2 regions of the Paenibacillus barengoltzii G22 genome follow, and region 1 is predicted to be linked to the other one. Evidence: riboswitches for the same ligand, from Rfam matches in the RefSeq annotation. Region 1 holds a riboswitch; the other holds the start of a gene.
What was found. A riboswitch is a leader RNA that binds a small molecule or an ion and turns the genes downstream of it on or off. The one in region 1 is predicted to bind glycine.

Region 1 (3,408 bases):
GAGGCTCGAGTGCCAATTCTGCCAAACGCCGCTGAGCTCCCGGCCATCCTCAAGCAAATCCCAAGCAGTCTAGATACCCGTGTGCCGGCGTTGCTGCTGCAAAATCACGGGGTCTATGTCTGGGGAACCAACATCGCTGAGGCGAAGCGCCATCTGGAAGCGCTGGAGTTTATGTTTGAAGCGCTGTACCGTTCCCTGCTGTTGCCTCCCAAAGGGCATCATGCCTAAAAAAAAACTCGCGACAAGCGATAAGCGGAGTGATTAAACTACCATCAGCAGCTCCCGCAATTACGCTGACCGCGAGTTTTTTACATTTGCCTAAGATCTTGATTTATCTCTCGATAAATTCCGCATACGCCTTCGCGTCCATCAAGTTCGCCAACGCGACGTTAGCGTCCTCCTTCAAACGAATATGGACCATCCAGCCCCCATCGTAGGGCTCTTCATTGACGAGCTCCGGCGCGGTGTCCAGCTCCCGGTTCACCGCCAGCACCGTCCCGCTGACCGGCGTAAACAAATCGGCCACCGTCTTCACGGATTCGATCGTTCCGATGCCTTCCTGCGCTTCGAATTCCTGCCCCGGTTCGGGCAGCTCCACGAACACAATGTCGCCCAGCCGATGTTGGGCTACGTCGGAGATGCCGATCTTCACCGTCCCATCCCCCAAATCAAGCACCCATTCATGCTCATCGCTGTACAACACGTTTTCCCTGATCTCACTAGCCAAAGCTTGCTCCTCCTCTTTCGGATGATCTAGCGTACCTTAAACTTTGTGGAAGATTCATCTGCGTATTTCCCTCGTTCAGATTATTCCAAACCTAGCTCTCATGTCAATATTATTAACACATTTGATAGAGTCTAGTAAAATGTAAGCGTAGCCTTTTCCAGTAAACGAAATTAATTAAAATTATTATGATAACTTTATTGACATCTAGACAGATTTTGAGTATTAATGAGATGTGTAAGCTGCGGTTGATGGCAGGGGGAGAGATTACAATTACGGGATTGTAACGCCGAAGGAGCAAGCCGCGAAGCGGTGAATCTCTCAGGCAAAAGGACCTCTGCCGGACGCAACTCTGGAGAGCATTCACGTAGAGGTATGCGTTACGTGAATCACCCAAGGGGAAACCTGCGCGAGCATTGAGCTCTAAGCAGGGTAACTCTCAGGTACAAAGGACAGAGCCTGGAAGAACCGTTAGACCTCTCTATGCAGGTTAGCGGGTTTTCTTTGGCCTGTCCTTTTTTTGCTGTTCTCAAAAATTGGCCGATCCGGCCCTTACGAGGTGATGGTAATGTCCGAATCCGCTTTGCGGCGTACGCCGCTCTATCCCGGATATGCGCGTTATGAAGGAGTCCGCTGTATCGATTTCGGCGGTTGGGAGCTGCCGGTGCAGTTCAGCGGCATCCAGAAAGAGCATGAAGCCGTGCGCGAGCGCGCCGGTCTGTTTGACGTATCGCATATGGGTGAATTTTACGTGGAGGGTCCTGAGGCGGAACGCTTTCTGCAACACATGACCACTAACGATGTGACCCTGCTTCAACCGGGAAAAGCCCAATACACCTTGCTCTGCTATCCCAATGGCGGTGTGGTGGATGATCTGTTGATCTATCATCTGGAAGAAGGCAAGTACATGCTGGTGGTCAATGCCTCGAATATTGACAAAGACTGGGACTGGCTGCAGCAGCACCTTCCCGCTGAAGGAGTAACCATGCGGAATGCCTCTGACGAGACAGCGTTGCTTGCCGTGCAAGGGCCGCTGGCCGCCTCCCTCCTCTCCCCTCTTTGCGAAGGGGAGGATCCTGGAGCGTTGCGTCCGTTCACGTTTATTCGGGAAGCGCGGATTGCCGGCATCCCCGCCTTGCTGTCCAGAACCGGTTATACCGGTGAGGATGGGTTCGAGTTGTATGTCGCGGCCGAGCAGGCACAAGCGCTTTGGGACGTCGTGATGAAAGCCGGGGAGAGCCAGGGCCTTCTCCCGGCCGGGCTGGGCGCCAGAGATACGTTGCGCTTTGAAGCTTGCCTGCCGCTGTATGGTCAGGAGCTGGGCCCTGAGATCACCCCGCTCGAAGCAGGCTTAAACCGATTCGTGAAGCTGGAAAATGACGACTTCATCGGCCGCGATGTGTTGATCAAGCAGCGGGATCAAGGCCTTCCTCGCCGGCTCGTTGGCCTGGAGATGATCGACCGCGGGATTCCGCGCACCCATTACCAGGTGTTTGCCGAAGGATCAGAGGAACCAATCGGAGAAGTCACGACAGGTACGCAATCGCCAACGCTGAAAAGAAACCTCGGAATGGCGATCCTCTCCACCCGTTATGCCGACCCCGACACGATCGTAGAGGTCGACATCCGTGGCAAGCGGCTGAAGGCCAAGGTCGTCCCGTTGCCGTTCTATCGCCAAAACCCTGCCGCCAAGCGGTGAAAGGAGAACACGAAACCAGATGCTTAAACATCGCTATTTACCATTAACCGAACAAGATCAAGCGGAGATGCTGCAAACGATCGGCGTAAGCTCCGTCCAGGAACTGTTCAAGGACATCCCGGAGAACATTCGCTTTCAAGGGGAACTCCCGGTATCTCCCCGTCTAGACGAATACGCGCTGATCCGGCACTTATCCGAACTGGCCGGGCGCAACGCCGACACCGACCGGTATACCAGCTTTCTAGGTGCCGGAATTTATGATCATCACATCCCTTCCGTCATTCAACACGTCGTGTCGCGATCGGAATTTTATACCGCGTACACACCCTATCAACCGGAAATCAGCCAAGGCGAGCTGCAGGCAATATTTGAATTCCAGTCGTACATCTGCGAGCTGACTGGCCTTAAGGTCGCTAATGCGAGCATGTACGACGGAGCCACCGCATTAGCGGAAGCTGGCAACCTAGCCGCAGCGGCTACCAGACGCAAACAGCTGGTCGTCTCCCGCACCGTCCATCCGGAAGCACGCGAGGTGCTCGCCACTTACGCCCACGGCTTGAACCTGGAGATCGTTGAGGTTGGTTGGGAACAAGGTGTGACCGATCGCGAGGCACTTACTGCGGCCATCACTAAGGACACCGCAGCTGTCTTGATCCAAAACCCGAATTTCTTTGGCTCCCTGGAAGATCTTCGAGCCATTGGCGAACTAGCTCATGCCCAAGGGAGCTTGCTGATCGTCAGCAGTAATCCGCTCGCTCTGGGCCTGCTGGAAGCGCCAGGGAAGCTTGGTGCCGATATCGTCGTTGGTGACGCCCAGCCTTTGGGGCTGGCCCCCTCCTTTGGCGGTCCAACCTGCGGCTTCTTTGCCGTATCTGAAACGTATATGCGCCGGATCCCTGGCCGGATCGTTGGGCAGACCACCGATCGCAATGGCAAGCGCGGGTTCGTCCTGACCCTGCAAGCCCGCGAGCAGCATATTCGCCGC
Region 2 (3,408 bases), on a different contig from region 1:
GTTCGCTGGCGCAGCTACCGAACCCGGACCGCCGGGGTTATCAAAATCGGTGTTGCCCGCCGAGAACTCAGGGAAGATTTGCGCGCTTCTCCAAGCTTGTACGATCGGGCGGAACCATTCATCGATGCCGGGACCGCCTCCCCAGGAGTTGTTCACCACGTCAGGAGCGAGCTCCGGATGCAGATTCCCTTCGGCATCCACTGGCGCGAGCAGCCATTGGCCGCCATCCAGGATGATGTCATCCGTTGTGGTAGGATTAAAAATCCGGACAGCGATCCATTTTGCACCAGGCGCGACGCCGATCTGGTTCGAGCCGTCTGGCTCCGAACCAACCATCGTTCCCATGGTGTGCGTACCGTGGCCATGGGAATCGGCAGGCAGCGGAGCGTGGCTGTGCGGATCATACCAGCTGAGCTCGGGATCCACGATATTGCCCGAAGCATCCAGTCCGCGCCATTTGCTTCTTAAGGCCGGGTGGTTGTAATCCACGCCGGTATCGAGGTTGGCGACCACGATGCCGGTGCCATCGATGCCCATGTTCCACACCTCAGGGGCGTTGATTTGGGCAATATTCCATTCAACGCTGCTTGGGTTAACGTCCTTGGTCGCTTGCTTTGAATCGCCCAGTGAAGTGGAGACCTCGTCGGCCGGTTTCACAGCAGGCATCTTTACGGCAGGCTCTACAGCCGCATCTTTATCGATTTCAACCTTTTGCAGATGTCGTTCTTCATTCGGCAGAATTTTCTCCACTTCGGGGAAAAGGGCGATTCGCTCCAGCACTTCTTTGGAGCTTGTCACGGCCATGGCATTTACGATAAAGTAGCTTTTGTAGTCTTTCACCTCTCCGGATTGCTGGGCTTTCCGCAAGTATTCCTCCAGCTTATATTGGGTGCGGGAGGCCGTTTCGCGCAAAGCGCTGACAACGGAAGTCCGTACGGACAGCTTCGCGGCGGAAGGAGTCGATTTCTCCAGCTGGGCTTTCTGAAGAGCCAGCTTGGCGACCGAGTTGGTATCGGTCTGCTCCTTGAGTTTGACGAGGTAGGTGACGAAGTCGTCTTGCTTAAACTGGGACTGCAATTTAGCGTCGATTTTGGCTTCGGCCACTTGGGGCGCGGACGATCTCAAGCTGCTTTGTCCCGATACGCTGCTGCTGCTGGCGGAAGCGACGGGAACGAGAGTTAACGCAAGAAGGATCGACATGCCAAGCGAGAAAGGTTTGCGAAATCTCTTGAGACTTATCAACTTCTTCACTCCCTTTGATTAAGTTTTAAGCCCAACATTCATCCTGTGACGGTCGTCCGGAGTAACAAGAGCTGAGTCCGGACGCATGACGACTGACAAAAAATGAATCAATTGCCTCTTGGTTACATCACCTCCTTTATGTAAAATAGTGGAATCAGGCGTAGTAAACCATGGAAGATGTGAGTTGAAACCAATGGTGTGGAGTGAATCGTTAGGTTAGCAGGGGTCATAGTGTGAAGAAAAGTTAACATGGAATGAACCTTATTTCTCAACATTTCATAAAATAAGGTAATATCTGGGGTTGTTACGGACAGTATATATCTGCAAAATCAGGCGTACAAGTGGCTGGATGTGTAAAATATACATATTTTCTCATAAAAATAGGAAAAAATAACTAGAATTTGATGCAAATTATCGGATTTTATGTGAGTTATCTTGACATCTTGCTAACTTCGGTTTACATTAAGCACAAATTCATATTGGCGAATGAGGATGATGGGAGAGTCCGCGGGCTGAACCGAAGAGGGAACCGGCTTAGCGGCACCGAAGGAGCAAGGGTCGGTCCTGCAGCCGGCAGCCGAATCTCTCAGGTACAAGGACCATGATCGGACGCCACTCTGGAGAGAGCGAACAGCCACCCAAGAGGTACATGGATCTCGGATGTTAGGTTTGGACCGGGACCATTAAACTTTCAGGTAACGGGGACAGAGCGAAAGGCAGCAGCCTTTTTGTTCTGTCTCTTTTTCGTCATATAAAAATGATGGGGAGATGTAGCGATGCGATTTAAAAGCGTATTTTCAATTATTGGTCCAGCGATGATTGGGCCTTCCAGTTCACATACGGCCGGTGCTGTACGGATTGGACGATTTGCCCGTCAGCTGCTCGGAACCGCGCCGGTCAAGGCGGAGATTTGCTTTTACGGCTCCTTTGCTGAGACGTACAGTGGACACGGAACCGATCTGGCCATCGTTGGCGGCATACTGGATTACCGAACGGACGATGAGCGAATCCGCCAGTCGATACAGAATGCTGAACAGCAGGGGATTGAAGTGGTGTTTACCACTGGAGTCCTGCCTGGGGCTCATCCGAATACGGTAAAAATAAAACTGACCTGCCAAGACGGAAGTTCTATCGAGGTCATGGGGGCATCCATCGGCGGAGGGACCATCGTTATTCGCAATATTAACGGTTTTGAGGTGAAATGCTCAGGCGAGCTGCCAACGCTGGTCATCTCCCACGCGGACCGACAAGGAGTGTTGGCAGGAATTACGGCTTTGTTCAGCCGGGAGAATGTGAATATCGGCTACATTATTACCGATCGGAAAGGGCGGACTGCCGAGGCGCTGACGGTTGTGGAGGCCGACTCGTCCATTCCGCCGGAATTAGTGGAGGCGATCCGTGCGTTGGAGCATGTCAGCCAAGTGTCCTACATTGATCTGACGAAGTAAAACGAGGAGGGAGCACGATGCGTTTTAAAAATTTGCGTGAGCTGGTTGAACTTTGTGAACGGGAATCCAAGACGATCTCCAGCATCATGATTCAGGATCAGGTGGAAGAGAGCGGGCAAACGGAGGAAGAAATTGTGGCTGCCATGAACGAGTACTACCAAATCATGAAAACGGCGGTACATAAAGGGCTGACCGAGGACATCGTCTCCACAAGCGGGCTGACTGGCGGCGATGCCAAAAGGGTCGAAGCCTACCGCAATCGCAGTGAGGCTTCGGTTGGTGACATCGCATGTCAGGCCATGGCTTATGCGCTGGCCGTCTCCGAGGTGAACGCCTCGATGGGGCGCATCGTCGCTACGCCGACGGCGGGCTCCTGCGGCATCATCCCTGGCGTGTTCGTCAGCGCCCAAGAGCGCTTCGGATGGGAGGATGAGCATCTCGTGCGCGGGCTGTTTTGCGCTGGAGCCATCGGTTATGTGATCGCCAACAACTCGTTTATTTCCGGCGCGGAAGGCGGCTGCCAGGCAGAGGTTGGATCGGCGATCGGAATGGCGGCCGGGGCGATGGTCGAGCTGCGCGGCGGGACGCCGGAACAGGCGGTGCACGCCGTTGGCCTCGCGCTCAAGAACACGCTGGGCCTGATCTGCGATCCTGTTGGCGGCCTGGTCGAAATCCCTTGCATCGTTCGCAACGGCTTTGGAGCGGTCAATGCGCTGGC

Region 2: it holds a riboswitch for glycine, as region 1 does, so the genes downstream of both, sdaAB (L-serine ammonia-lyase, iron-sulfur-dependent subunit beta) here and gcvT (glycine cleavage system aminomethyltransferase GcvT) in region 1, are expected to answer to the same signal.

What each region holds. Positions count from the first base shown of each region.
Region 1 is NZ_KE159652.1:1,373,807-1,377,214, reverse strand. Features, by position in the region: gene mtnB (methylthioribulose 1-phosphate dehydratase) at 1-228, shown strand, start outside; gene gcvH (glycine cleavage system protein GcvH) at 332-727, opposite strand; glycine riboswitch at 973-1,071, shown strand; glycine riboswitch at 1,075-1,182, shown strand; gene gcvT (glycine cleavage system aminomethyltransferase GcvT) at 1,293-2,423, shown strand; gene gcvPA (aminomethyl-transferring glycine dehydrogenase subunit GcvPA) at 2,443-3,408, shown strand, end outside.
Region 2 is NZ_KE159653.1:1,186,148-1,189,555, reverse strand. Features, by position in the region: gene C812_RS13745 (S8 family serine peptidase) at 1-1,242, opposite strand, end outside; glycine riboswitch at 1,729-1,854, shown strand; gene sdaAB (L-serine ammonia-lyase, iron-sulfur-dependent subunit beta) at 2,019-2,690, shown strand; gene sdaAA (L-serine ammonia-lyase, iron-sulfur-dependent, subunit alpha) at 2,708-3,408, shown strand, end outside.